DNA from 3 places in the Saccharopolyspora sp. NPDC045941 genome. Region 3 is predicted to be linked to each of the others. Evidence: riboswitches for the same ligand, from Rfam matches in the RefSeq annotation. Region 3 holds a riboswitch; each other region holds the start of a gene.
What was found. A riboswitch is a leader RNA that binds a small molecule or an ion and turns the genes downstream of it on or off. The one in region 3 is predicted to bind cobalamin.
Positions count from the first base shown of each region.

Region 1: linked by a shared signal. The riboswitch ahead of AC07FN_RS36125 (HoxN/HupN/NixA family nickel/cobalt transporter) and the one ahead of metE (5-methyltetrahydropteroyltriglutamate--homocysteine S-methyltransferase) in region 3 are both predicted to bind cobalamin.
Region 2: linked by a shared signal. The riboswitch ahead of cobN (cobaltochelatase subunit CobN) and the one ahead of metE (5-methyltetrahydropteroyltriglutamate--homocysteine S-methyltransferase) in region 3 are both predicted to bind cobalamin.

Region 1 covers NZ_JBWKKU010000064.1:264-10,222, reverse strand. Annotated here, with positions in the region: gene AC07FN_RS36155 (pyridoxal-dependent decarboxylase) at 274-1,704, shown strand; gene AC07FN_RS36150 (histidine kinase) at 2,412-4,262, shown strand; gene AC07FN_RS36145 (LuxR C-terminal-related transcriptional regulator) at 4,214-4,852, shown strand; gene AC07FN_RS36140 (DMT family transporter) at 5,048-5,965, opposite strand; gene AC07FN_RS36135 (LysR substrate-binding domain-containing protein) at 6,057-6,911, shown strand; gene AC07FN_RS36130 (DUF1876 domain-containing protein) at 6,962-7,231, opposite strand; cobalamin riboswitch at 7,486-7,610, shown strand; gene AC07FN_RS36125 (HoxN/HupN/NixA family nickel/cobalt transporter) at 7,688-8,743, shown strand; gene cobA (uroporphyrinogen-III C-methyltransferase) at 8,889-9,959, shown strand, end outside.
Region 2 covers NZ_JBWKKU010000122.1:481-9,567, forward strand. Annotated here, with positions in the region: gene AC07FN_RS44925 (hypothetical protein) at 1-61, opposite strand, end outside; gene AC07FN_RS44930 (cobalt-precorrin-5B (C(1))-methyltransferase) at 120-1,214, opposite strand; gene AC07FN_RS44935 (cobalt-precorrin-6A reductase) at 1,265-2,020, shown strand; gene AC07FN_RS44940 (precorrin-2 C(20)-methyltransferase) at 2,008-3,528, opposite strand; gene AC07FN_RS44945 (precorrin-8X methylmutase) at 3,525-4,151, opposite strand; gene cobG (precorrin-3B synthase) at 4,184-5,401, opposite strand; cobalamin riboswitch at 5,488-5,674, shown strand; gene cobN (cobaltochelatase subunit CobN) at 5,769-9,087, shown strand, end outside.
Region 3 covers NZ_JBWKKU010000004.1:192,250-202,208, reverse strand. Annotated here, with positions in the region: gene AC07FN_RS05035 (dipeptide/oligopeptide/nickel ABC transporter permease/ATP-binding protein) at 1-1,759, shown strand, start outside; gene AC07FN_RS05030 (oligopeptide/dipeptide ABC transporter ATP-binding protein) at 1,756-2,772, shown strand; gene AC07FN_RS05025 (hypothetical protein) at 2,825-2,950, shown strand; gene AC07FN_RS05020 (serine hydrolase domain-containing protein) at 3,011-4,162, opposite strand; gene metE (5-methyltetrahydropteroyltriglutamate--homocysteine S-methyltransferase) at 4,288-6,564, opposite strand; cobalamin riboswitch at 6,697-6,935, opposite strand; gene AC07FN_RS05010 (RNA polymerase sigma factor) at 7,185-7,679, shown strand; gene AC07FN_RS05005 (methylated-DNA--[protein]-cysteine S-methyltransferase) at 7,679-8,296, shown strand; gene AC07FN_RS05000 (2OG-Fe(II) oxygenase) at 8,293-9,021, shown strand; gene AC07FN_RS04995 (Ada metal-binding domain-containing protein) at 9,018-9,269, shown strand; gene AC07FN_RS04990 (hypothetical protein) at 9,270-9,794, shown strand; gene AC07FN_RS04985 (DNA-3-methyladenine glycosylase I) at 9,823-9,959, shown strand, end outside.

The DNA.
Region 1 (9,959 bases), on a different contig from region 3:
GACGGCCGATCGAGTTTCTTCCGGATTGCGCAGCCGGGAGGATGCCGTCGGCCGGTCCGCCTGGCAGGTGACGGTTTCGCGTGAAACCGGCGCCCCTCACCCGGCGGCCGAGGGCAACGGCGCAAGCCCGGCCGCTGGCGCGCATCACCTCATCCAGACCCGAATCCAGAGCCGATTCGGCTCCCCAGAGCATCCCGGCAACGTGGAGGCGGAGTCGGCGGCCGCTGGTTTTGGTGGGGTGGGCGTGCGAAGCTGGCTGGGATGAGCGGGCACATGTCTTCTGAGGAGTTCCGGAAGTACGGCAGGCAGGTCGTCGACTGGATCGCCGACTACTACTCCGGCGTCGAGCGGCATCCGGTCCGGTCCCAGGTCGGGCCCGGCGAGGTCCGGGCGCAGCTCCCGGCGCACCCGCCCGAGGAGGGCGAGCCGTTCGAGCGGGTGCTCAGCGACCTCGATGCCGTGCTGGTGCCGGGCGTCACGCACTGGCAGCACCCGAACTTCTTCGCCTACTTCCCGGCCAACGCCACCGGCCCGTCGATCCTCGGCGACCTGCTCTCCAGCGGGCTGGGCGTGCAGGGCATGGTGTGGGCGACCAGCCCGGCGTGCACCGAGCTGGAGACCGTCGTCGTGGACTGGATGGCGGAGCTGCTGGGCCTGCCCGAGCACTTCCGGACCGACGCCGTCGGCGGCGGGGTAATCCAGGACTCGGCGTCCAGCGCCGCTCTTGTCGCCTGCCTCGCCGCGCTGCAGCGGGTCAGCGACGGGCAGGTGGCGAGCCGGGGCATCACCCGGCGGCACACGCTCTACGTCTCCGCGCACACCCATTCGTCCCTGGAGCGCGCGGCGCGGATGGTGGGCATCGGCGGGGACAACGTCCGGATCGTCGACGTCGACCCGGACACGCTCGGCATGGACCCCGAGCACCTCGATGCGCTGATCGCCGAGGACCTCGCCGCCGGCGCGGTGCCCACGCTGGTGTGCGCGACGATCGGCACCACCTCGACGACGGCGATCGACCCGGTCCGCGCGGCCGGCGAGGTGTGCCGGGCGCGCGGGGTCTGGCTGCACGTGGACGCGGCGTACGCGGGCGTTGCCGCGGTGTGCCCGGAACTGCGCTGGATCAACGACGGCGTCGCCGAATTCGCCGATTCGTACTGCACGAACGCGCACAAGTGGCTGCTGACGAACTTCGACTGCAGCCTGCTGTGGATGGCCGACCGGCGGCCCATGGTCGACGCGCTGTCGATCCTGCCGGAGTACCTGCGCAATCCGGCGACGGCGTCCGGTGAGGTGATCGACTATCGGGACTGGCAGGTGCCGCTGGGCCGCAGGTTCCGGGCGTTGAAGCTGTGGTCGGTGCTGCGCTGGTACGGCGCGGAGGGGCTGCGCGAGCACATCCGCGCCACCGTCGGCCTGGCCCAGGAGTTCGCCGACCGGGTCCGCGACGACCCGCGGTTCGAGTTGCTGGAGCCGCATCCGCTGGGCCTGGTCTGCTTCCGGCCGCTTTTCCCGGAGCTGTCCACCGAGGACGCCAACGACCGGGTCTACCGGCTGATGGAATCGCTGAACGACTCCGGCGAGCTGTACCTGACCCACACCAAGGTGGACGGCCGGACGTTGCTGCGGCTCGCGGTCGGCTCGCCGCAGACCGAGCGGCGGCACGTGCTCGCGGCCTGGAAGCGGATCCAGGAGGCGATGGGCTGACCTGCCCGCGAGCAGCGCGTGCCCGATCAGCACGAGCACGTGCACCGGAGCGGGCCAGTCGCCGGCCGAGGCGGCTTGGAGGGCGTGGAGCGCGGCGCCCGGCGCGGTGAGGTCGCCGATCGGTTGCAGCGGGCCCGGAATCGCGGCCAGCGGCAGGCCGGGCAGCAGCAGCGCCGCAGCGAGTGCCGAACCGGTGCGGCGCGGCAGCGCTGCGGTCAGCAACCCGCAGCTGAGCAGAGCGAGCGCGGTGAGCGCGCATGCGACGAGCACGGCCATGGCTCGCTGTGGCGGCATGATGGCCGTGGCGGTCAGCGACAGCCCCGCGAACGCCACCAGGTGAGCGAGGAACGCGGCAACCGGTTCGGTGCACCGCCGCAGGCCGGCGGCCGCGATCATCAGGGCGACGACGATGGCCGCGGGGAGCCCGATCGCGGGTGCGAGGAGGCAGGAGAGCGCCGAGGCGATCGCCGGCGGTTGGCGGGGCAGCCTCGCCAGCTCCGCGCCGACGCGGTTCCCCAGATCATCCACAGTGGACAGGTCTTCGCTGATTGCCATGACCTCGACGCTAGGAACGCCGCGTGCCTGAGGGTATGCGGCCTGCTGCCGTTCGAGGGGGGCTTCCGGCCCGTTCGGGAGTAGAGCTAGCTCCACCTCCATGCGGCAGGCACGGGCAGTGCTTTTCCGCCGGTGCCGGAGAAGATGGACTCATGCGAAATCGGGCACGACAACGTGCGACAACCGCCGGGCGCGGGCTGGTGCTCCTGCTGCTGGCGCTGCCGGGGCCGCTGCTGTTCGTGCTGTACCTGTTCGGTCTGGGTGTGGCGTCCATCGGCCTGCTGTCGCCGGGGGAGTGGCTCATCGGACGCTGCCGGGCGGCCGCGAACCTCGGCCGGCGGCTGGCGCGTGACTGGGGCGGTGTCGAGGTGCCGGTGCCGTACCGGCCTGCCCCGTCGGAACCGCAGCCGGACGCCGAAGGCTGGTACCGGCACGACAAGGCGCTGTACCGGAAGCCGCGCATCCCGCGCTACCTCGCGCGCGTCGTGTGGCTGGCGGAGGACCCGGCGACGAACCGGGACCTGAACTGGATGCTGCTCAACACGGTCGTCGGCGCGGTGCTGGGCCTGCTGGCGGTGCTGGGCGGCCGGACTTTCCTGCGGGCGCACGGGCTTTGGACCCGGATGCTGCTGAGCCCGGTTCGGCCGCGCCCTTGGTGGGAACGCGTTGTGCACGGGTTGCACGCCCTCTGGCACCTGGCGGTTCTCGGCCTGCTGGCCGTGGTGAACCTGGTCGCGGGCGCGGTCCTGGTCGTCATCTTCGCCCTGACCCACCTGCTGGGCGCTTTCCTGTGGTGGCCCTGGTGCAACCGGGTCGCCCGGCTGCTCGCGGGTCTGGGCCGCAGCCTCGCCGGGAAGTGGTCCGGGGTGCCGGTGGACGAGGTCTACCTGCCCTTCGTCGCGCCCGTGCCCACGTCCGACGGGCTCTACCGGGCCGGCCGGATGCTGCGGAAGTCGCCGAGACCCGCGATCAGGCGGGCCCGCTACCGCCAGGCGATGACCGATCCGGCCAGCCCGCGAGACCTGCTGTGGCTGCTCGGCGACGGCCCGGTCACCGCCGCGCTGCTGGCTCCGCTCGCGGCGCTGTGCTGGGTCTTCGGCTGGGGCTTCTGGATCCCGTTCTGGGTCCGGTTCGGCGGCCTGTTCTTCGACGTCGGGCGGCCGTGGGCGGAGCTGCCCGCCCCGGCGAAGTGGCTCGCGGAAACCCCGCTGGCCGGGTTCCCGCTCGGACTGGCCGCCGGGGCGGCGGTCGTGGCGCTGGCACCGCCGCTGGTTCGCCTGCACGGCCGGTGGACCCGCCTGCTGCTGGCGCCGACCGGGAAAATCCTGCTGACGCAACGGGTTCGGCGGCTCGCCGAGACCCGCGCCGACGCGACCGAGGCCGAGGACACCCAGCTGCGCCGCATCGAGCGCGACCTGCACGACGGCGCCCAGGCCCGGCTGATCGCGCTGGGGCTGAAGCTCGCCGCCGCGGAGCAGCTCCTGGACAGCGACCCGCAGCGGGCCAGGAAGTTGCTGGGCGAGAGCAAGGCCGAGTCTGGCCAGACCCTCTCCGAACTCCGCGCCCTGGTGCGGGGAATCCGCCCGCCGGTGCTCACCGAGCGCGGCCTCGTCGACGCCGTGCGCGCGCTGGCCCTCGACCTGAGCGTGCGGATCGAGGTGTCGGCGGACCTGCCCGGGCGATGCCCGTCCGCAGTGGAGTCCGCGGCCTACTTCGCGACCCGGGAGCTGGTCACGAACGCGCTGAAGCACGCCGGGGCGGAGGAGATCCGCGTCGAGCTGGGTTACCGGCGGGAGTCGTTGCGGATCGTCGTGACCGACGACGGCTCGGGCGGGGCCGACCCGGACCGCGGCAGCGGGCTGCGGGGAATCCGGCGCAGGCTCGGTACATTCGACGGAACATTGCACCTCAGCAGCCCGCCCGGCGGTCCGACCCGGGCGACGATGGAGATCCCGTGCGCGTTGTCCTCGCAGAAGACCTCTTCCTCCTCCGAGACGGCCTGACCACCCTGCTCGCCGCGCACGGCTGCGAGATCGTCGCCGCCGTGGAGACCGGTCCCGAGCTGGAGCGCGCGCTGCTGGAGCACCGGCCGGACGTGGCGGTGGTCGACGTGCGGCTGCCGCCCACCCAGACCGACGAGGGGCTGCGGGCCGCGCTGGTCGCCCGGCGCGAGATCCCGGGGCTGCCGGTGCTGGTGCTGTCCCAGCACGTCGAGCAGCTCTACGCCCGCGAACTCCTGGCCGACGGCACCGGCGGGATCGGCTACCTGCTCAAGGACCGGGTGTTCAACGCGGAGCAGTTCATCGACTCGGTGCGCCGGGTCGCCGCCGGCGGCACCGCGATGGACCCGGAGGTGATCTCCGCGCTGGTCGCCCGGCGGACCACCCCGCTGGAGCGGCTGACGGAGCGGGAGCGCGAGGTGCTGTCGCTGATGGCCGAAGGGCGCTCGAACGCGGCGATCGCCGGGCAGCTGTTCATCAGCGAAGGCGCGGTGAGCAAGAACATCGCGAGCATCTTCGGGAAGCTGGGCCTGGAGACGTCCGACGACACCAACCGCAGAGTGCTGGCAGTGCTGGAATACCTCAAGCAGTGAGGGGTTCGCGAGCGCTGTTGCAGCGGCTGCTGGGGGGCGTTCTGCGCGCCGTTTCGCTCGAAAACGGCGTTAGCCACGCCTGAGCGCGCCGCTTTCGCGCGAAACCGCCGCCCGCACCACGCCGCTTCGAGGGCAGAGCGCCGTAGCGCATCCCTGCGCCGCATCCGGAAGAGCGTCTGCAGCAACCGAAAACGCTCACGCCGCGGCGGGCGCTTCCGCGAGTTCTCGGGACTTGGGCTCGCGGGCCGGGTCGGGCCTGGTGCCGAGCACGCACGCCACGGCCCCTAGGGCCATTCCCAGCACGGCGGTGAGGGACGGCGTTTCGCCCAGGATCGGCCAGGACAGCAGGGCGGACACGGGTGGGACGATGCAGAACAGGGCGGTCGTCCGGCTCGCGCCGCCAACCGCGATCGCCCGCAGGTAGAACGCGGTTCCGGCCACCGATCCCGCCAGGACCAGCCACAGCAGCACCGCGGTCGCCTGCCCCCAGTGCGTGACGTGGCCCTGCTCGAACACCGCGATCACGCCGACCGCCAGCGCCGCCGCGCCCGACTGCACGGCGCCGCCGGCCCGGACGTCGACCCCGGCGCAGTACCGCTGCTGGTAGAGCCCACCCGCGGAGAAACCGAGCAATCCCAGCAGGGTGAGCAGGATTCCCGGGTTCACCGCGCCGTCGGCGAGCACCTGGCCGCCGAGCGTGACGACGACGGCGAGCACGCCGAGGACGAGCCCGATCGCGCGGATCCGGCTCAGCCGCTCGCCCAGGAATCCGGCCGCGAGCGCCGCGGTGAGCACCGGGTTCATGGCGAGCACCAGCGCGGTCACCGATGCCGGGACCCCGACGGCCATCCCGCCGTAGCACCCGGCGAACTGCGCTCCGCTGGTGAGGATTCCGGCGACGGCGGTGTGCCCGAACCGCTTGCCGCTGGGCCAGGTCGCGCGGGAGCAGACCGCGATCGCCGCGAACACCGCCGCGGCCAGCGCGAGCCGCACGGAGGTCAGGAGGAACGGGGGAGCGGCGCCGACACCCAGCTTCCCGGTGGGGAATCCGCTGGCCCAGATGACGACGATCGGCGCCGCCAGCGGCAGCGGGATCGAGCGGGTGCTCTGCATGATCCCAAGCCTCGCCCGCCCGGCCCGGCCGCGTCCAACGACGATAAGTAATCACGATCGATTTCAATTGCTGATCGGTTAGGGTGGTCGCATGGGTGCAGTGCTGGACATCGTCGCGTTGCGCAGCATGGTCGCGGTCGCCGACTGCGGCGGGTTCCACCGGGCCGCCGCCGCGCTGTCCCTGACCCAGTCAGCGGTCAGCCAGCACCTGCGCAAGCTGGAGCGGGTGCTGGACCGGAAGCTGGTGGTCCGGGAGGGGCGGCAGGCCAAGTTCACCGCGTCCGGAGAGCTCCTGCTGGCGGAGGCGCGGCGCATCCTCGGCGCGCACGACGAGGCGCTGCGCCGGCTCGGCGCGGAGGAACGCCGCACGCTCGTCTTCGGCTCCACCGAGCACGCCGCCGACCGGCTGCTCCCCGAGCTGGCGACCCGGATGCGAGCCGCCTTCCCTGCGTTCGAGGTGCGGTTCCGCCTGGACCGGACGGCGCGGCTCGCGGAAGCGGTGGACCGCGGCAGCATCGACATCGCGCTGCTGATCGACCCGTCGGTCGGCGGGCGGAGCCGGGACGCGGGCTGGCTCCGGCTGGACTGGTACGCGGCACCGGACTGGGCGCCGCCGGGCCCCGGCGAGCCGCTGCCGATGGTCGTCTTCGACGAGCCGTGCACCACGCGGCGGCTCGCGGTCGACGCGGTGACCGGGATCGGCCGGCATCCGGACCTGGTGTGCGAGGCCGCCGATCTGGCCGGGGTGCTCGCGGCCGCGCGGTCCGGCCTCGGCGTCGCGCTGCTGCCGTCGGCGAAGCCGCGCCTGGAAGGGCTGGTGGTGCGCGACGACCTCCCGCAGCTGGATCCCGCGCCGCTGCGGGTCCGGGCCCGCCCCGGACTCGACGACGACCTCGCGGACCTCGTCGCGAAGACGGCGCGCGAGGTGGTCGAAGCGCATTCGTGAGACATGCCGGAGGGCGCCCCCGACGGATCGGAGACGCCCCCGGCTTCGCGTCAGGCGGGCAGGTGCACGCGGCGGTGCAGGCGCTCGCCGATGTCGCCGGCCGCGTTGTCCAGCAGCTTGTGCGCCAGTTCGAACAGGGCGCGGGCGATCGCGATCTCGTCGCCGATCTGCGGTACCTCCGGGTCGTCCGGGTGGCGGCGCGCGGTGCCGTGCCCGTGCAGCGCCTGACCGCCCGGAGTGGTGAACCCCACGTCGGCGGTGGTCTTCGCGCCCGCCTCCACGACCTGCAGGTTCAGCGTGATGGTGTGGGTCTCGTTCATGGTCGCCTCCTGTCCCCGTCGGCCCGCGTTCCCGCAGGCTCTTGAGGTCGCCGTAGCCCAAGCATGCGCTGGCCGACCAGAGCAGCGGAAGACCGGTGTTCACCCGTCCGGGTCGCCCCGTTCGGCCGCGCAGACCGGTAAGCGCGACGTACCCAACCGGCCCTCGTCGCCAAACAAGGCCTCCGCCGTGATCGACTTCACCCGGGGTTTGACCTCGGGTCGCGGGGCAGGCAAGGATACGGCCGCCGACAGTGCAGGAACCCGGTGCGAATCCGGGACGGTCCCGCCACTGTGACCGGGGAGTGGGCCCCACTCGTTGCCACGGCTGCGTGCAGCTGGAAGGCCGGGGTGCCGCGTCGATCCGGGAGTCAGGAGACTGCGTGCCGGCCCCGCGCCGCGCCGCGGCGTGCGGACACCGAGCCCCTCGGGCGGGAAACCCAGGAGGTCGGATATCCCATGTCTCGGGATGCCGAAGAGAGTCGGCCGCAGGCCGGTTGGGGCGCCATCGAGCGCCGGAAAGCAGCGGTCGTGCTGGCCGCCGTCGGAGTGCTCCACCTGGCGGGTTGGGGCGCGTACCTGCTGCAGCAGCAGGAGTTCGGCGCCGTGGGAGGGCTGGCCGCCGCGGGGATGACCGCGTACCTGCTCGGATTGCGCCACGGGTTCGACGCCGACCACGTCGCGGTGATCGACGACGCCACGCGGCTGCTGATGCAGCGCGGCAGGCGACCGGTGTCGACCGGCATGTGGTTCGCCCTCGGGCACGCCAGCGTCGTGCTCTTCCTCGCCGTCGCGGTCGCTTTCATCGCCGGGCCCGCCGCGCAGCAGTGGGCCGAGGAGGCCGGCGTCCGGGTCGCCACGGCGGTGGACCTGATCGTGATCGCGGTCCTGACCGCGCTGGCCGTACTCAACGCGCTGGTGCTGCGCGACGCCCTGCGGCTGCTGCGCCGCGCCCGCCGCGGCGCGGTCGACGAGGCCGAGGTCGAGCTGGTGCTCGGGCGGCGCGGCCTGCTCGCCCGGGTGCTGCGGGGGCGGATGCGCAACGTGGCCCGCTCCTGGCACCTGTTCGGCATCGGGCTGCTGTTCGGGCTCGGCATGCAGACCGCCACCGAGATCACCGTGCTCGCCATGGTCTCCCCGACCGAGCACCTGTCCGCGATCGCCGTGCTGAGCCTGCCGCTGCTGTTCGCCGCCGGAATGTGCACAGTGGACAGCGTGGACGGCATGCTGATGTCCCGGGCCTACACGTGGTCGCTGGCGCGGCCGCTGCGGCGGTTGAAGGTCAACGTGACGACCACCGCGCTGACGGTGGTGCTCGCCGCGGTCGTCGCGCTGGTCGTCCTCGCCGGGTTGCTCCAGGAGCTCGGCGCGTCCTTCGCGGAGCCGGTCGCGGCCATCGGCGACCACTTCGAGCTGCTCGGCTATCTGACGCTGGCCGCTTTCATGGCAGTATGGGGCGGCGCCGCGCTCTGGTGGAAAGTCGCCGCCCGCGGCGACGACGCGGAACGCGCGTGACCGGCGTCCACCGGCCGTGCCAGGTGGCGCCCCGAGGTCAGGCCGGTGATCGTGAGCCACGACGAGGTGGCCTACCGCGTGGCTGCGCCCCCGAGCACAAGGCCCCGGCGAGTTCGCCGGGGCGGAGCCGACATGGACTACGGACATGACCAAGCACACTGAACAGCACTACTTCGCCGGGCTCGACCTCGCCGGGAAGCGGGTGGTCGTCGTCGGCGCGGGCACCGTCGCGCAGCGCCGGGTCCCGCGCCTGATCAACTCCGGTGCGCTGGTCGACGTGATCGCGCCGGAGGCGACCCCGGCCGTCGAGGCGATGGCCGAGGCGGGCGACCTGACGTGGCACCGGCGCCTCTACGCCGACGGCGACCTGGAAGGTGCTTGGTACGTCGTGGCGTGCGCGACCGGGGCCGAGGTGAACGCCGCGGTCGCGGCCGAAGCCGAGCAGCGCCGCATCTTCTGCGTCCGCGCCGACGACGCCTCGCAGGGGACCGCCGTCACGCCTGCGGTGGCCCAGCACGGCGGGCTGCTGCTCGGGGTGCTGGCGGGCGGCGACCACCGGCGTTCCGCCGCCGTGCGGGACGGGCTCGTGGAAGCGTTGCGCACCGGCGTGGTCGACGAGCGGTCCGAGCCGCCGGCGCCGGGCGTCGCGCTCGTGGGCGGCGGCCCGGGCGACCCGGACCTGATCACGGTCCGCGGGCGCCAGCTGCTGGGCCGCGCGGACGTGGTGATCACCGACCGCCTGGCGCCGCGCGAGCTGCTCGAAGAGCTCGGCCCGCACGTGGAGGTGGTGGACGCCTCGAAGATCCCCTACGGGCGGGCGGCCAACCAGGACGTCATCAACTCGCTGCTGATCGAGCACGCCAAGGCCGGCAAGTTCGTGGTCCGGCTCAAGGGCGGCGACCCGTACCTGTTCGGGCGCGGGTTCGAGGAGCTGCTGGCGTGCGTGGAGGCCGGGGTCGCGGTGACCGCGGTTCCCGGGATCACCAGCGCTTTCGCGGCTCCCTCCGCAGCCGACGTGCCGGTCACCCATCGCGGCGTCGCGCACGAGGTCGTGGTCGTGTCCGGGCACGTCGGGCCGCACGACGAGCAGTCGCTGGTGGACTGGCCGGCGCTGGGCCGGCTGCGCGGCACCCTGGTGCTGATGATGGCGGTCAAGCGGATCCGGGAGTTCGCGGCCGTCCTGATCGAGCACGGCCGCGACCCGAAGTCGCCGGTC
Region 2 (9,087 bases), on a different contig from region 3:
ACCGGGCGAGCTCATAGGCATCCGCGCAGTCGATTGCGACGTTCTGCAATACCGAAACCATGCGCGCGAGCCTTCCCGACTTCCGCTCCGAGCACCACCGGATTGCGGCGGCCCGCGCGCTAGTCCGCCTCGGTGCGGCCGACGATGGTGCCCGCCCGGTCGATGACGACGACGTCCACCGAAACCGGTGCCCCGCGCAGGGTTTCGAGGCACACCGCCCGTGCCCGATCGGCGATGAGATCGCCGAGCGGGAGGCTCGCGGCGAGGCAGAGCTGCAGCGCTTCGAGCGCGGTGTTGGCGCCCCTGATCCGGGAGACCAGTTCGCCGCTGCCGCCCGCGTCGCGCACGATCCCGGCGAGCGAGGCGAAATCGACCTGGGACCGCTTGGAGTGCAGGTCCATGTGCCCGTCGGCGAGCTTGGAGATCTTCCCGATGCCGCCGGCGATCGTGAGCCGGGGAACCGGGTGCCGCCGCAGGTACTTCAGCACCGCGCCGGCGAAGTCGCCCATGTCGAGCAGCGCCTCGCCGGGCAGCGCGTGGAGTTCCGCGGCGACCTTCTCCGAGGTGCTCCCCGTGCACCCGGCGACGTGTTCGAGCCCTGCCGCCCGGGCGACGTCGACGCCGCGGCGGATGCTGTCGATCCACGCCGAGCACGAGTACGGCACGACGACGCCCGTGGTGCCCAAGATGGACAGTCCGCCCAGGATCCCCAGCCGCGGGTTCCAGGTGTGCCGGGCGAGTTCCGCCCCGTCGTCGACGGACACCTCGACGACGACGTCGCCGCTGCCGCCGTGCTCCGCGGCGACGCGCGCGACGACGTCGCGGATCAGCTGCCGCGGCACGGGGTTGATCGCCGGTTCGCCGACCGGCAGCGGCAGACCGGGCTTGGTGATGGTGCCCACGCCTTCTCCCGCTCGGAACACCACGCCCTGCCCCGGTTCCGCAGGACGGACCGTGACCGACACGAGAGCGCCGTGCGTGACGTCGGGATCGTCGCCGGCGTCCTTGATCACACCGGCCGTCGCGAAGCCGTCGCCCAGCCGCTCGCGCGCGAGCGCGAAGGCCGGGCGGTGCCCCTTCGGGAGGACGATCTCGACGGGATCTGGGAACGTCCCGGTCAGCAGCGCCGTGTAGGCAGCCGCCGTCGACGCCGTGGCGCAGGCCCCCGTCGTCCAGCCGTACCGGAGGCCCGATCCCTCCCCTCGCCCGCTCATAACGGGAGAATGCTCCTCATGCGGTTCGCAGCGACAACGGGGCGGGTCGGATGACCCGCGTGCTCGTCCTCGGTGGCACCGGCGAGGCCAGGAAGCTCGCCGAACGGCTCGCCGAGCGGCCGGACCTGCGCGTCACGTCCTCCCTCGCCGGCCGGGTCCGCGAGCCGAAGCTGCCGCCGGGCGAGGTGCGCGTCGGTGGCTTCGGCGGTGTCGACGGGCTGGCCGACTGGATTCGGCGCGAGCAGGTGGACGCGGTCGTCGACGCCACCCACCCGTTCGCCGGCGCGATCACCGAGAACGCCGTGGCGGCAGCGGAACTCGCGGGATGCCCGATCCTGGTGCTGCGCCGCCCCGCGTGGCGGCCGGGTCCCGGGGACGACTGGCTGGCGGCGCCGTCCCTGGCGGCGGCCGCGGAGCTGCTGCCCGAGCTGGGCGAACGGATCTTCCTCACCACCGGCCGGCAGGGCCTCGCGCACTTCGCCGCGCTCGACCTGCGGTTCCTGGTGCGGACCGTCGATCCGCCGGAACCGCCGCTGCCGCCGCACACCACGGTGCTGCTCGCCCGCGGGCCGTTCACGGTCGACGACGAGCTCGCCCTGCTGCGGGAGCACCGCATCGACGTCGTCGTCACCAAGAACAGCGGCGGTTCGATGACGAGCGCGAAGCTCATCGCGGCGCGCGAACTCGGGCTGCCGGTGGTGGTGGTCCAGCGGCCGCCCCAGCCCGCCGCGCCCTCGGCCGGGACGGTCGAGGACGCCGTCGCCTGGCTCGATTCCGCGCTGCGCCAACGAGATCACGCCGGGTAGCGCCGCGGCGTGAACACGACGTCGCGCCCGTCCGCGCCGACGGCGAGCCGCGTCGTCGACGAGCCGATCAGCAGCAGGCACCGCATGTCCACATCGGACGGATCGAGGTCGGCCAGGCGCACCACCTTGATGCTCTCCGCCGGGCCGCCGACGTCCCGGCCGATGACCACCGGCGTGTCGGGCGAGCGGTGCTCCAGGACCGCGTCCCGGGCTGCCGCGACCTGCCAGGTCCGGCTGCGCGAAGCGGGGTTGTAGATCGCCATGACCAGGTCCGCCGACGCCGCGGCGCGCAGCCGCTCGACGATCACCTCCCACGGCTTGAGCCGGTCGGAAAGCGACAGCACGCAGAAGTCGTGGCCCAGCGGCGCGCCGACGCGGCTGGCCACCGCCTGCGCCGCCGTCATGCCCGGCAGGACCCGCACAGGCACGTCCGATCGCTCCGCCGCGACCTCCAGCACCGCACTGGCCATCGCGAACACGCCGGGATCGCCGGAGGAGATCACCGCGACCCGCGACCCGCGCCTGGCCAGCTCCAGCGCGAACTCCGCGCGTTCGGCCTCCACCCGGTTGTCGGACGCGTGCTTGCGCTGCCGCGGGTTGTCCGGGATCCGGGCGAGGTACGGGGCGTAACCGACCAGGTCGTCGGCCGCGGCGAGCGCCGCCTGCGCCTCCGGCGTCACCCACTCGCGGCCGCCGGGGCCGAGCCCGACCACCACGACCTCGCCCCGCTCCGCGCCGCGGTCGGCGGGCGCAGCGGCGGCGTGGAGCGCGGTGTCCGAATTCGCCGGTCCGGGCAGCAGCGCCAGCGAGAAGTACGGGACGGTTTCCGGGTCGACGTCCGCGAGCGGCTGCAAGCGCTGCCGATCCGTGGTCGCGCGCTCGGCGTACCAGGCCTCGTCCAGGCGGCCCGCCTTCTCGAAAGCCTGCCGCACTCCTTCGAAGGTGCGCCCCAGCTTGAGCACCGCGGCGGCATCGGTCGTGGCGAGCCGTTCGGCGAGGACGTCCGGCGGGAGGGTGCCCGGCAGCACGGTGAAGATCTCGTCGCGTTCGGCCAGCGGGCGCCCGAGCGCCGCCGACGCGCCGCTGACCGAGGTGATGCCGGGGACGACCTCGGCGCGGAAGCGGCCGGCCAGCCGCTTGTGCATGTGCATGTAGGAGCCGTAGAAGAGCGGGTCGCCTTCGGCGAGCACGACGACGTCCCGCCCGGCGTCGAGGTGCGCCGCGAGCCGGGCCGCGCAGTCCGCGTAGAACTCGTCGATGGCGCCCTGGTAGCCGCCCGGGTGGTCGGTGGTCTCGGTGGTCACCGGGTAGACGAGGGCCTCCTCGATCTGCCCCGGCCGCAGGTACGGCTCGGCGACGGACCTCGCGATGCTCCTGCCGTGCCGGGCGCTGTGGTACGCGATCACCTCGGCCCGCTCGATCAGCCGGGCGGCCTTGACCGTCACCAGCTCCGGGTCGCCGGGGCCGAGACCCACGCCGAAAAGCGTGCCCTTGCCGTTGCTGCTCACTCTTCCTCGCTCGCGATCGCGTTGATGGCGGCCACCGCCATGGCGCTGCCGCCGCGGCGGCCGTGCACCACCAGGTGGTCCAGCTCGGCGGGGTGCGCCGCCAACGCCTCCTTCGATTCCGCGGCACCGATGAAGCCGACGGGCAGCCCCAGCACCGCGGCGGGCTTCGGGGCGCCGTCCTCGATCATCTCCAGCAACCGGAACAGCGCCGTCGGAGCGTTGCCGATCGCGACGACCGATCCCGCCAGCCGGTCGCGCCACAGCTCCAGTGCCGCGGCGCTGCGCGTCGTGCCCAGCTCGCGGGCCAGGTCCGGGACCCGCTCATCGGACAGCGTGCAGATCACGTCGTTGTCCGCGGGCAGACGGCGCCGGGTCACGCCGGCGGCGACCATCGCGGCGTCGCACAGCACCGGCGCACCGGCGCGGAGGGCCGCGCGCGCGTTGAGCACCGCGTCCGCCGAGTACGCCAGGTCGTCGACCAGGTCGACCATGCCGCAGGCGTGGATCATCCGCACCGCTACCCCGGCCACCTCCGGCGGCAGGCCGCTCAGGGCCGCTTCCGCGCGGATCGTGGCGAAGGAGCGGCGGTAGATCTCCGCGCCTTCCCGGACGTATTCGGGCACCCCTCGGTAGCGGGTCGCCCCGTTGTTCTCGTTCACACTGTCCTCCGTGCCGCGACGAGCGCGGCGGATACCTGGTCGACATCGGCGCCGGATGCCCGCGTCTCGCCGTCGAGACCGACCTCGTAGCCGGCACCGGTCGCCAGCACTTCCACGACGCGCCCCCGCGGTCGGCCGCAGCGCCGTTCGCAACCCGACCAATGCACCGGCAGAGCGCCGCCCGCCGATGCGCGCTGGGCGTCTTCGCGGACGTCGGCCCGCGCCTTCGCACAGCCGGGACGACCGGCGCACGCGGTCACCCCGGCACCGGCCGAGGACGGATCGACGAGCAGGCCGTGCGCGCCGAGTTCCGAGAGCCACCGCCCCGCTTCCTCCGGCGGCAAGCCGGGCAGGACGACGGTCCGCCACGGCGTCAGGCGAAGTTCGCCCGCGGCGTCGGACGCGGCGGTGATGATATCCAGCTGGTCCCGCGACAGGCGGCCCAGTGGTGCTCCCGCCACCACCCCGACCGTTCCGTCGGACCGTTCCACCGCGCCGACCTGCGAATGCGTCGCCGGCCGGTTCGACGGCACCAGCCCGGCCGGGACGGCGCCGAGGCGATCGGCGATCCGGCGCGCACCGTCGTCGAGTTCGGCCAGCCGCCAAGCCGAGAGCCCTTGCTCGGCCTTCTCCGCCAGGAACGCCTCCGCCGCGGCGATGGCGACGCCGGCGGCCTGGTCCGGGGTCGATCGCACTCCGGAATCCACGCCGGCGAGCACGAGTGCCAGCGTGTCCGCGCTCTCCGCGAGCAGGCCGACATCGGCGCCGAGCGAGATGACGTCCGCGCGGCCGTCGTCGATGGCGAACAGGAAACGTCCGGGCAGGTCCGCCAGCGACGACGTCGCGCAGAGCGCCGCGTCGAGTTCCCGGGCCACCGCCCGCACGTCGACCAGCTCGCGGCCGTCCGCCGAGGGCGAGCCGATGATGTTGCGGACCCGTTCGTGCGTTGCCGAGGGCAGCAGCCCCGCCGTCCGGAGCCCGGCGGCGAGTTCCTCCTCCGCTCCCGCGGGCAGTCCGCGCACCTGCACGTTCGCCCGCGAGGTGAGCTCCGCGCCGCCGTCGCCGAGCGCCGCGGCCGCCGCGATCGCCCGGACCTGGGGAGGCGTGAGCACACCACCCGGGACGCGGATGCGGGCCAGTCCGCCGTCGGCTGCCTCGTGCACCCGCAGCGCGCCGGGACACGCGTCCCGCTCTGGTCTGGCTCTGTGCAACACCCGGCTGATACTACGGACCCAGGTAGTTGCGGACGCAAAACAAGCGGGGTGCGACGTGCGTCATGCCCGCGCCGCTTGACGTAAGATCGCCCCGTTGCGAAGAGTGGTCGCAACATTCAGCGGCGACGGTGGAGGAAGCCGGTGCGAATCCGGCGCGGTCCCGCCACTGTCACCGGGGAGCGGACTCCAAGGAAGTCACTGTCCTAACTGGACGGGAAGACGGAGCGAGCGCTGATCCGGGAGCCAGGAGACTCCGGTCGCCGCGACCTACGAACCGGGGCGAGGACCCCGAGAGAGGTGCCGTCATGCGCTGCGCACGCGCGCCCAGGCCCCGCGACGCCGGTCGCCACGCCGAGGAGCGATCCGCATGATCCTACTTCTGTCCACTTCGGACACCGATCTGCTCAGCGCGCGAGCCGCCGACGCCGAGTACCGGCTCGGCAACCCGGCGCGGCTGGGCGTGGACGACCTGCCCCCGCTGCTGGAGGACGTCGACCTCGTCGTCGTGCGGCTGCTCGGCGGCCGCCGGGCCTGGGAAGAGGGCCTGGACTCGCTGCTCGCGGGCCCGCGCCCGGTGATCGTGCTCGGCGGCGAACAGGCGCCGGACGCGGAACTGATGGAATGCTCGACCGTGCCGGGCGGGGTGTGCGCCGAAGCGCACCGCTACCTCGCCCACGGCGGCCCGGACAACCTGGCTCAGCTGCACCGCTTCCTGTCCGACACGATCCTGCTCACCGGGCACGGCTTCGAGCCTCCGGCGGAGACGCCGACCTGGGGCGTGCTGGAGCGGACCCCGCGGCGCACCGAGGGCCCGACCGTCGCCATGCTCTACTACCGCGCGCACCACATGGCGGGCAACACCGCGTTCGCGAACGCGCTGTGCGAGGCCATCGAAGACGCCGGTGGCCAGGCCTTGCCGCTGTTCTGCGCCTCCCTGCGGGCGCCCGATCCGCAGCTGCTGGAGCAGCTCGGCCGGGCGGACGCGCTGGTCGTCACCGTGCTCGCCGCGGGCGGCACGAAGCCCGCCACCGCTTCCGCCGGCGGTGACGACGAGGCGTGGGACGTCGGCGCGCTCGCCGAACTCGACATCCCGATCCTGCAGGGACTGTGCCTGACCAGCAGCCGCGAGGCCTGGGAGGACAACGACGAGGGCCTGTCGCCGCTGGACATGGCCACGCAGGTCGCCGTGCCCGAGTTCGACGGCCGCCTGATCACCGTGCCCTTCTCCTTCAAGGAGAACGATGCCGAGGGGCTGCCGGTCTACGTGGCCGACCGCGAACGGGCGGCCCGGGTCGCCGGCATCGCGGTCCGGCACGCGACGCTGCGGCACGTGCCGCCGCAGGACAAGCGCCTGGCGCTGATGCTGTCGGCCTACCCGACCAAGCACTCCCGGATCGGCAACGCCGTCGGCCTGGACACGCCGGTCAGCGCGGTCCGCCTGCTGCGGGCGCTGCGCGAGCAGGGCTACGACATCGGCCCCGAGGACGGCCCCGACGCGCTGCCAGGCGTCGCGGACCAGGACGGCGATGCGCTGATCCACGCGCTGATCGCCGCCGGTGGCCAGGACCGCGACTGGCTGTCCGAGGAGCAGCTCAGCGGGAACCCGGTCCGCATCCCCGCGCGCCGGTACGCGAGCTGGTTCGCGACGCTGCCCGAGGACCTGCGCACCGCGATCGAGCAGCACTGGGGACCGCCGCCGGGCGAACTGTTCGTCGACCGCTCCCAGGACCCAGAAGGCGAGATCGTGCTCGCCGCCGTCCGCGCGGGCAACGTCGTGCTCATGGTGCAGCCGCCGCGTGGTTTCGGCGAGAACCCGATCGCGATCTACCACGACCCGGACCTGCCGCCGAGCCACCACTACCTCGCGGCCTACCGCTGGCTGATCGACGAGTTCGGCGCCCACGCCATGGTGCACCTGGGCAAGCACGGCAACCTCGAATGGCTGCCCGGGAAGACGGCGGGCATGTCCGCCTCGTGCGCCCCGGACGCCGCGATCGCCGACCTCCCGCTGATCTACCCGTTCCTGGTCAACGACCCCGGCGAGGGCACCCAGGCCAAGCGCCGGGTGCACGCCACCCTGGTCGACCACCTCGTGCCGCCGATGGCCCGCGCGGAGAGCTACGGCGACATCGCCCGGCTGGAACAGCTCCTCGACGAGCACGCCAACATCTCGGCGATGGACCCGGCGAAGCTGCCCGCGATCCGCAGCCAGATCTGGACGCTGATGCAGGCCGCCAAGCTCGACCACGACTTGGGGCTCGACGAACGGCCGCACGACGCGGAATTCGACGACATGCTGCTGCACGTCGACGGCTGGCTCTGCGAGGTCAAGGACGCCCAGATCCGCGACGGCCTGCACGTGCTCGGCGACGCCCCGGCCGGCGAGGCCCGGGTGAACCTCGTGCTCGCGATGCTGCGCGCGCGCCAGATGTGGAGCGGGCAGAGCGCCGCGCTGCCCGGCTTGCGGGAAGCGCTCGGGCTCGCCGAGGACGGCAGCGCCGCCCGGGAGCAGGTCGACGACGTCGAGGCCCGCGCGCACGCCCTGGTCCAGGCGATGGAGGACCGCGGCTGGAGCCCGGATTCGGCGCCGGAGGTGTGCCGGGAGGTCCTCGGCAGCGCGGAGGACGCGGTCGTGCGGGTGCTGGAGTTCGCCGTGACCGAGGTGGTGCCGCGGCTCGCCGCGACGACCGACGAGATGACCGCGACGCTGCACGCCCTCGAAGGCGGGTACGTTCCCGCGGGTCCCAGCGGGTCGCCGCTGCGCGGGCTGGTCAACGTCCTGCCCACCGGCCGCAACTTCTACTCGGTCGACCCCAAGGCCGTGCCCAGCCGCCTGGCCTGGGAGACGGGGTGGGCCATCGCCGAATCCCTGCTCGACCGCTACCGCGCCGACACCGGCGACTGGCCCCGCTCGGTCGGCCTGTCGGTGTGGGGCACCAGCGCGATGCGCACGTCCGGCGACGACATCGCTGAGGTGCTGGCGCTGCTCGGCGTCCGGCCGACCTGGGACGAGGCGTCGCGCCGGGTCAACGGGCTGGAGGCGATCCCGCTCGACGAGCTGGGCCGCCCCCGCATCGACGTCACGGTCCGCATCAGCGGTTTCTTCCGCGACGCCTTCCCGCACGTGGTCGCGCTCCTCGACGACGCCGTGCGCCTGGTCGCCGCCCTCGACGAGCCGGACGAGCAGAACTTCGTGCGGGCGCACGCACGCGCCGACCTCGCCGAGCACGGCGACGGGCGACGCGCCACGATGCGGATCTTCGGCTCCAAGCCGGGCGCGTACGGCGCGGGGATCCTGCCGCTGATCGACAGCCGGAACTGGCGCGACGACGCCGACCTGGCCGAGGTGTACGCGGTGTGGGGCGGCTTCGCCTACGGGCGCGAGCTGGACGGCGAACCGGCCCGCGCCGACATGGAGAGCGCCTACAAGCGGATCTCCGTGGCGGCGAAGAACACCGACACGCGCGAGCACGACATCGCCGACTCCGACGACTACTTCCAGTACCACGGCGGCATGATCGCCACGGTCCGCGCGCTGACCGGCAAGGCCCCGGCGGCCTACATCGGCGACAGCACGCGCCCCGACTCGATCCGCACCCGGTCCCTGACCGAGGAGACGTCGCGGGTGTTCCGGGCCCGCGTCGTCAACCCGCGGTGGCTGGCGGCGATGCGCCGCCACGGCTACA
Region 3 (9,959 bases):
CGACATCTTCACGCGGGTGCTCTACGGGGCGCGCTGGTCGCTGCTGATCGGGCTGGGCGCCACCGGTTGCGCGCTGCTCGCTGGCGCGGTGGTCGGCGCGGTCGCCGCCACCTCCCGCTCCGCGATCGGCGAAACGATCATGCGGGTGCTCGACGTGATCATGGCGTTCCCGGGCATCGCGCTGGCCGCCGTGCTCGTGGCGGTCTTCGGCGGCAGCATCCCGGTGCTGGTGCTGGCGATCGCCTTCGTCAACGTCCCGCCGATCGCCCGCGTGGTGCGCGCCAACGTCCTCGCCCAGTACGGCGAGGACTACGTGGCGGCGGAACGCGTCATCGGCGCCCGCACCCCGCACATCCTCGTCCGGCACGTCGCGATCAACTGCGCGGCGCCCGTCCTGGTCTTCTGCACGGTGATGGTCGCCGATGCGATCGTCTTCGAGGCGTCGCTGTCGTTCATCGGCGCGGGCGTGCGCCCGCCCGACCCGTCGTGGGGCAGCGTCATCGCCGACGGCCGCAACATGGTCCTGACCGGCGGCTGGTGGGCGACGGTCTTCCCCGGCCTGGTGATCCTGCTGACGGTGCTCGCGCTCAACGTGCTCGCCGAAGGGGTTTCGGACGCCTGGGCGGCGCCGGCCACCCGGCAGGCCACCTCGGAACCCAGGCAGCGCACGCGGGCGGCCACCGGCGAGCGCACCGAGCTGCCCGGCCTCGCCGAGGCGGCGCAGCGGCTCGCGGAGCGGGCGCGCCCGCTGCCCGACGGCGAACCGATCCTGCAGGTCCGCGACCTCGCCATCGGCTTCGACGGCCGCCACGACGGCGTGGACATCGTCGACGGCATCTCCTTCGACGTCCGCCCCGGCGAAGTCCTGGGCCTGGTCGGGGAATCCGGCTGCGGCAAGACGATCACCGCGCTGACGGTGATGGGCCTGCAACCGAAGGAAGCCCGCATCGGCGGCGAAATCCTCTTCCGCCGCGAGGGCGGCGTCACCGACCTGCTCACCCTCCCCCGCCAGTCCCGGCGCCGCCTGCTCGGCCACGAGATGGCGATGGTCTACCAGGACGCGCTGTCGTCGCTGAACCCCGCCATGACCATCCGGGCACAGCTCAAGCAGCTGGTCCGGCGCGGCGGCCGGCACACGCCCGCGGAGCTGCTGGAGATGGTCGGGCTCGATCCCGCGCGCACCCTCACCGCCTACCCGCACGAGCTCTCCGGCGGCCAGCGGCAGCGCGTGCTTATCGCGATGGCGCTCTCCCGCGACCCGAAGCTGATTGTGGCCGACGAGCCGACCACCGCGTTGGACGTCACCGTGCAGGCGCAGGTGATCCAGCTGTTGCTGCGGCTGCGCGCGGAACTCGGCTTCGCCCTGATCCTGGTCTCCCACGACCTGGCCCTGGTCTCCGACGTCACCGACCGCATCGTGGTGATGTACGGCGGGCAGATCGTGGAATCCGGGGTGACCTCGGCGCTGGTCGAGGCGCCCGCGCACCACTACGCCCGCGGGCTGTTCGGCGCGGTGCTGTCGCTGGAGTCCGGTGCTGAGCAGCTGACCCAGATCCCCGGCGTGGTGCCGTCCCCATCCGAATTCGCGGCCGGCTGCCGGTTCGCCGACCGCTGCCCGATGGCCACCGCGGTGTGCGAGGAGCGGGCGCCGGTGCTCGGCGGGCAGGGCAGGTTCCACGCGGTGGCCTGCCACCACCCGGCGATCGACCTCACCGCCGACCGGGACCACGCCTCGGCGGCAGCACAGGAGCGGTCATGACTTCCCCAGAACCCGAAAACCTCGTCGAGCTCGCCGACGTCCACGTCGTCCACAAGGCGCGCTCCGGCGGGCTGTTCCGCCGCGACCGGGTGCACGCCGTCACCGGCGTCGACCTGGTGGTGGCGGCCGGCGAAACCGTCGGCATCGTCGGCGAATCCGGCTGCGGCAAGTCCACCCTGGCCAAGGTCGTGGTGGGTCTGCAGCAGCCGACCAGCGGCACGATCTCCTTCCGCGGCAAGGACATCTGGTCGCTGCCCGCCGCCGGGCGCCGGGCCGCGATCGGCGCCGAGGTCGGCATGGTCTTCCAGGACCCGGCCACGGCGCTCAACCGGCGCCTGCCGATCCGCCAGGCCCTGCGCGACCCGCTGGACGTGCACGGGCACGGCAGCCGCCAAGAGCGCGAGGCGCGGGTGCGCGAACTGCTGGACCTCGTCGGCCTGCCGGCGAGCGTGGCGAACCTGCTGCCGGGCCAGATCTCCGGCGGCCAGCGGCAGCGCGTCGCCATCGCCCGGGCCCTCGCGCTGCGCCCCCGGCTGCTCGTCGCCGACGAACCCACCAGCGCTCTCGACGTCTCGGTGCGCTCGCAGATCCTCAACCTGCTGCTCGAACTGAAGGAACAGCTGGGCCTGGCGCTGGTGTTCGTCTCGCACGACATCCAGACCGTGCGGCGGATGAGCGACCGGGTGGTGACGATGTACCTCGGGCGGACCGTCGAGCAGATCCCGGCCGGCGCGGTCGCCGCCGCCCGCCACCCCTACACCCGGGCGCTGTTCTCGGCGACGCCCGGCCTGCTGTCGCCGATCGAGCCGATCCCGCTCACCGGCCCGGTGCCGTCGGCGACGAGGCCGCCGAGCGGCTGCCCGTTCCGCACCAGGTGCTGGCGCGCCGACGAGACCTGCGCGGCGGAGATGCCGGACCCGCAGCGCGACGCGACCGGCCACGCGTTCCGCTGCCACCATCCCGCTCCGGCGGGCACCACCGACCTCGAACTCGCCGCTGAAGCCCTGTCCTGATCCGGCACGGAAGATCGGGATCCCGCCCCGGGCGGGTTGGACGCGGCACACCATGTCGACCGCGTTCATCACGACGTACACTCAGCCTCCCTACGGGGCGATCAACGCCGGGTTGAACGTGTCCGGATACGTGCTGGCCACCTACGTCTTCACCCGGTCGGACAACGCGGCGGCATAAGTCGGCGGATCTGCCGCTCCGGCGGGCCGTGCGGTTGGCACGGCCCACCGGGCTACCGGTTCACGCCGTCGCGGCCGCGTGCACGGCTTTGAGCAGGCGGTCGTTCTCCGGGGCCGCGCCGCCCGGGAAGGCGAAGCGGCGCCGGTTGTAGCCGTAGGCGAGGCCGCTGCGCGGGTCGGCGATGGCCTGCGAACCCGCCGCTCCGCTGTGCCCGAACGCGCCTTGGCCGAGGAACGGGTAGACCTCGACCGACGCGGAGAAGCCGAGCCCGAAAGCCTTGTGCTGACGGGAAACGAGGTCGTAGCCGATCGAGTGGATCTGCGCGAAGGCCGCGGCCGTGTCCGGCTTCAGCAGCGGTGCCTTCCCGCCGATGCCGGTGGTCGCGGCCGCGTACATCCCGGCGAGCCCGCGCGCGGAAGCGACGCCACCGGCCGACGCCTGGCCCTTGGCCCGCACCACCCGGTGGTTCGGCATCTCCCACAATTCCACCGCGTCCGGGTGGTTCCGGTTCATCGCGATGCCGTTCAGGCTCTCCGGGCCGGTCGCGCCCGCCGTCAGCGCGGCCTGCTGCTCCGCGGTGGGCTCCATCGGCAGGGTGGTCAGGAAGCGCGGCTCCTGCTCTTCCGGCAGCCCCAGGTAGAAGTCCAGGTCGTGCGGGGCGCGGACGCGCGTCTCGAAGTGCTGCTGCAGCGTTTCGCCGGTGGCGCGGCGGACCACCTCGCCGACGAGCGCCCCGATGACCAGCGCGTGGTACCCGAACGCGGTGCCCGGGCGCCAGTACGGCCGCTGGGCGGCGAGCCGCTCCGCGATGACCCGGTCGTCGGCGACCTCCTCCAGCGACAGCCCCGCGTCCGCGCCCACGAGCCCTACGCGATGCGACAGCAGGTCGCGCAGGACGATGTCCTTCTTGCCCTCGGCGCCGAACTCCGGCCAGTAGTGGCTCACCTGCTGGTCCAGGTCGAGCACGCCGTCCTGCACCAGCAGCGCCGCGACCAGGTACGCCGCGCCCTTCGTGGAGGAGAACACGCCGGTCAACGAATCCCCGGTGATCTCGGGGCCTACCCACAGGTCGACGACCCGCTCACCCGCGAGGTGGGCCACCAGCTGGGCCGCGTAGTCACCACCCTCGGCCGTCGCCACGGCGGCGAACTCCTCCCGCACGGATTCGAATCCGGCGGCAACGGTGCCCTGCGGCGTGCTCTCCTGCGACATCGGCACTCCATTCGCTCGATCTGGTCCTGACCGGATCAAGTTGCCGCATCGCGGCGAAAATTCCCGGCAGATCGGACCGTTTCGCGGGCGGCGCCACCGGTGCGGCGCCGCCCGCGGGCCCGGCGTCAGCGCAGTTCGGCCGCCGCCGCGACGAGGTTCTGCAACGCCGCCTCGACCTCGGCGTAGCCGCGGGTCTTCAGCCCGCAGTCCGGGTTGACCCACAACCGTTCCGCCGGCACCGCCGCCAGCGCGGCCCGCAGCAGGTCCACGACCTCGGCGGTGTCCGGCACGCGCGGCGAGTGGATGTCGTACACCCCGGGCCCGACGCCGTGGCCGAAGCCGACCGCGTTGAGATCGTCGAGCACCTCCATGCGCGAGCGGGCGGCCTCGATGCTGGTGACGTCGGCGCCCAGCGCCACGATCGCGTTGATCACGTCGCCGAACTCCGAATAGCACAGGTGGGTGTGGATCTGGGTCGAATCGGCGACGCCGCAGGTGGCGAGCCGGAAGGACGTCACCGCCCAGTCCAGGTACTCCCCGTGCGCTGCCCGGCGCAGCGGGAGCAGTTCGCGCAGCGCGGGCTCGTCGACCTGGATGACCCGGATGCCGGCCGCCTCCAGGTCGGCGACCTCGTCCCGGATGGCCAGCGCGACCTGCTTCGCGGTGTCGGCCGGCGGCTGGTCGTCGCGGACGAACGACCACGCCAGGATCGTCACCGGGCCGGTGAGCATGCCCTTGACCGGCTTCTCGGTCAGCCGCTGCGCATAGCTCGCCCACTCGACGGTGATCGGTGCCGGGCGGGAGACGTCGCCGTAGAGGATCGGCGGGCGCACGCACCGCGAACCGTAGGACTGCACCCATGCGTTGTCGGTGCTGGCGAAGCCGTCCAGGTGCTCGGCGAAGTACTGCACCATGTCGTTGCGCTCCGGCTCGCCGTGCACCAGGACATCGAGCCCGAGCCCTTCCTGCAGGCGGATCACGCGCTCGATCTCGTCCTGCATCCGCCGCCGGTACGTCGCCTGGTCGATGCGGCCGGCGCGCACCGCGGCGCGCGCCTTGCGGACGTCCGTGGTCTGCGGGAACGATCCGATCGTCGTGGTCGGCAACGGTGGCAGGTTCAACGCCTCCTGCTGAGCCGCGCGCCGCGTGTCGTACTCGCCGCGCTGCGTGTACTCCGGCCGAAGCGCCTGCAACCGAGCGCGCACGCGATTGTTCCGGACCCGGTCCGCGCCGGCGCGGTCGGCGATCGCGGTGCGCGCCTCGGCCAGCTCGTCGGCCACCGCGTCGCGGCCCTCGCGCAACGCGCGGCCCAGCACGACCACCTCGCGGACCTTCTGCGCGGCGAAGGCCAGCCAGGACTTCACCTGCGGGTCGATGCCGGTCTCCGCGTCGACGTCGTAGGGCACGTGCAGCAGGGAGCACGACGAGCTGACCGCGACCTCGTTCGCCGAGCCGAGCAGCGTGGCAGCGGTCGCGAGCGCCTTGTCGAGATCGGTGCGCCAGACGTTTCGCCCGTCGACGAGCCCGGCCACCAGGGTCTTGCCGCTCAGCCCGCGAACCGACGACAGAGCGTCCACTGTGGACTTACCGGCGACGAGGTCGGCGCCGATCGCTTCGACCGGGCTGGACGCCAGCACCTCCAGCGCCTCGCCGAGATCGCCGAAGTACCCCGCGACCAGCAGTTTCGGCCGCTCCGCCAGATCGCCGAGCCGCCGGTAGGCGGCACGCAGGGCGGCGAGTTCGGCCGGCGAGCGGTCGGCGGCGAAGGCGGGCTCGTCCAGCTGCACCCACTCAACGCCGGCGCGGTGCAGCTCGCCGAGCAGCTCCGCGTAGGTGTCCAGCAGCGCGTCCAGCCGGTCCAGCGGCCGGAACGACTCCGGCGCGCCGTCCGCGGACTTGGCCAGCAGCAGGAACGTGAGCGGGCCGACCAGCACCGGGCGGGTGGTCACGCCCAGCTCCGCGGCCTCCCGGTACTGCTCCACGGGAGTCCGGTCGGCCAGCGAGAACTGCGTGTCCGGGCCGATCTCGGGCACCAGGTAGTGGTAGTTCGTGTCGAACCACTTCGTCATCTCCAGCGGCGGCTCGGACGCCACGCCGCGCGCCATCGCGAAGTAGGTGTCCAGCGGGCCCAGCCCGAGCTTCGCGAAGCGCGGCGGGATCGCGCCGAAGGTGACGGCGGTGTCCAGCACCTGGTCGTAGTACGAGGACGTGTTGCCCGGCACCGAATCCAGGCCCGCGTCCCACAGCGACCGCCAGGTCTGGACGCGGAGTTCGCGCGCCACCGCGCGCAGCTCCGCCTCGCCGATGCTGGACGACCAGTAGCGCTCCAGCGCGCGCTTGAGTTCCCGGTCGGGGCCGATCCGGGGGTATCCGAGTACGGTAGATCCGATCTTGCTGGTCAAGGCCCTCTCCTCGCGAGCTCGACGGCAGATGCCCCGAGGTCCGGGAAGGCGCAGGCGGCCCGGCTCGCACCGCGCGGCGCGAGCCGGTCGTCCGCCGGGTCCTCCCGCGAGACCCCGGACCGCGCGCACCGTCCGGTGCGCGCACCGGTGGCAGGTCTTCGGACTCGCGGGCGCGTCCCGGCCGGAGCCGGGGTTCCTAGTGGCCGTCGCTTCCCAGGCACGCGTGCCCAGTGCTGTGCCCGGTCTGGGACCGGGGACGGCGTTCGTTCCCACTCACCGCTGCGGGGCAGTCCCGGATTCGCACCGGGTTCCCTCTTGCCTCGTCCACCCCGCTCCAGGGAGGCGGACGAACCACCAGCACAACGGAGGCTACCGATCGGGGGGCCGTTGACAAGGGCCGGTGACGCGCCCGGCCCGCGCCAGGCGGCCCCCGCGACCGGCGATCCCCGGGCTGAACATGATCTTCCGGCCCGCCGCCGCACCTCCGGTGAGACGCTCGTCACGCGGCACCGTCGCCGGCGGCCCGCTCCCGAAACGCGGGATGGCCACGTCCGGGTGACGATCGTGGAAACGGGGCGATCCGCATCTCACGTTTCCGCGGCGCGGGGCGTCTACGGGGAGTGAAAGTGAGACCGTTCGAGCAGATCGTTGACGAGTACGGCCCGATGGTGCTGCGAGTGTGCCGGGCCGTGCTCGGACCGGCCGACGCCGAGGACGCGTGGTCCGAGACGTTCCTGGCCGCACTGCGCGCCTACCCGGAGCTGGCCGAGGACACCAACGTGGAGGCGTGGCTGGTCACGATCGCCCACCGCAAGGCGGTCGACGTCACCAGGGCGACGGCCCGCCGGCCGGTGGTGGTCGAGCGCCTGCCCGAGCGGCCCAGCACGACCGGCCGCCCGGAGGACTGGGACGGCGACCTGTGGGCCGCGCTGAGCGCGCTGCCGGCCAAGCAGCGCATGGCGGTGGCCTACCACTACCTGGCCGGCCTGCCCTATGCCGAGATCGCCGCGATCCTCGGCGGCAGCACCGATGCCGCCCGGCGGGCCGCCGCGGACGGCATCAAGACCCTGCGCACGACCTACAGACCCACCACGAGCGTGGGGAGGGAAGCGTGATGATGACGATCCACGAATCCGACGACAGACACCTGTTCGACGCGCTCCCGGCGATCGACTTCAACACCAGCGAGCGGCTGCACATCGACCTGGTGAGCGCGGCCCAGCGGGAAGGGCTGCTCGACGTCGCGTACCGCACCGTCGGCACCCCGGTCGGCGAGCTGCTGCTGGCGGCCACCGAACGCGGCCTGGTGCGGGTCGCTTTCGATCGACAGGGGCACAGCTCGGTCCTGGAGTCGCTGGCCGAGCTGATCAGCCCGCGCATCCTGCGGGCGCCGGCCCGGCTCGACGAGGCGGTCCGCCAGATCGACGAGTACTTCGCCGGGCGGCGACGGACTTTCGACCTGCCGCTGGACTGGCGGCTCTCGCGCGGGTTCCGGCTCAACGTGCTGGAACACCTGCCCGACATCGGCTACGGCCGCACCGCCAGCTACGCGGAGGTCGCCGCCGCGGCGGGCAGCCCGCGGGCGGTTCGCGCGGTGGGCACCGCGTGCGCGACCAACCCGCTACCGGTGGTGGTGCCGTGCCACCGCGTCGTGCGCTCGGACGGCACCTCGGGCGGGTACGTCGGCGGCGCGGAAGCCAAGGAAACCCTGCTGAACCTGGAGGCGGCATGAGCACGTCGAAGACGGACCGGTACGCGAAGCGGGTCGCGGCGGCGGACTGGGCGGGAGTCGCCGCCGAGGTCAACGACTACGGTTGCGCGCTGCTGCCGCAGTTGCTGACCGTCGCCGAGTGCGAGCGGATCGCGGCCCTGTGGGACGAGCCGGAGCACTTCCGGGCCACGATCAACCTGCGCCGCCACCGCTTCGGGGACAACGGCGACTACCACTACTTCGCCGCGCCTTTCCCGGAACCGGTGGAGAAGCTGCGGCAGGCCCTCTACCCACGGCTGCTGCCGATCGCCCGGGACTGGGCCGAGAAACTCGGCCGGGAACCGGAATGGCCGGACACCCTCGACGAGTGGCTGGACATCTGCCACCAGGCCGGGCAGGCCCGTCCCACGCCGATCCTGCTGCGCTACGAGCCGGGCGGCTGGAACGCGCTGCACCGGGACCTGTACGGCGACAAGGTGTTCCCGCTGCAGGTGGTGATCAACCTCAACGATCCGGGGACCGATCACACCGGAGGCGAGTTCCTGCTGGTGGAGCAGCGCCCGCGCGCCCAATCCCGGGGCACCGCGACGCTGATCCCGCAGGGGCACGGCCTGGTGTTCACCACGCGCGACCGGCCGGTCCGCTCGGCACGCGGCTGGTCCGCTTCCCCGGTGCGGCACGGGGTTTCGCCGGTGCGTTCCGGGCGACGCCACACGCTGGGGCTCGTCTTCCACGACGCGGCATGACGACGTACACGCTGGTCGGAGCCGACGGACGCCCGTACGAAAGCGTCGTGCCGGGCCGCTTCGGCGGCTACCGGCGCGGCCGGATCTACGGGCGGCTGGACTGCCCGTCGGCCGCGCGTGCCATCGCCGACGGCGGATACGTGGCGCACCGGGTGTTCTTCGCAGACGAAGCCACGGCACGCGCGGCTGGCTACCGGCCCTGCGCGGTGTGCCTGCCGAAGCGGTACCAGGAGTGGAAGGACGGTTAGATGCCGATCGGGCGAAACCGCTCGCCGCTGGCGGGCGAGTCCAAAGTGGAGTCCGGGCTTCCACCACCGCACAGCGAGATCGAGCTGGCGACGGTGGTGGGCCTGCTCGCCGGACTGCGGCCGCGGGTGACCTCGATCGTCATCGGCTGCTCGCGGGACGCCCCGTCCCGGGCGACCGCCGATGCCGTCGAGCGGGCGTGGAGCGAGCGGGGCGGGCACGTGCTCGACGTGGTCGACTGGCCGGAGCACGCCGCGTCGTGGCTGCGGCAGGCGCGGCGCTTCACCGAGCCGGGTCCGGACGCGTGGGTGGTGACCGGGCAGCTCACCGGCTGGGTGCAGATGGGCCGTCGCCTTCTGCACTCCACCGGCTGGGACCCGGCCCGTACGATCGGCACCGCAGCACTCGCCAGCGACGACATGATCGCCGCGGGCGGCGTGGGAACCTTCGACGGGCTGCGCGGCGCGGCCCGCGACGGCGGCACCTGGGAAGTGGTCCGCACGATCCTCGTGCACCGCCCCGCATGACGACCGAGAAACCGAGGAGAACGAGACAGTGAGTCCCGCAGCGGCAGACACCACGACGACCGACACCGGGGTCGTGATCGGCGAGGACGGGTTGGCGCGGCCGCCGTGGGCTGCCCGCGATCCCCTGCTGCGCGAGTACTACGACACCGAGTGGGGCATGCCCGT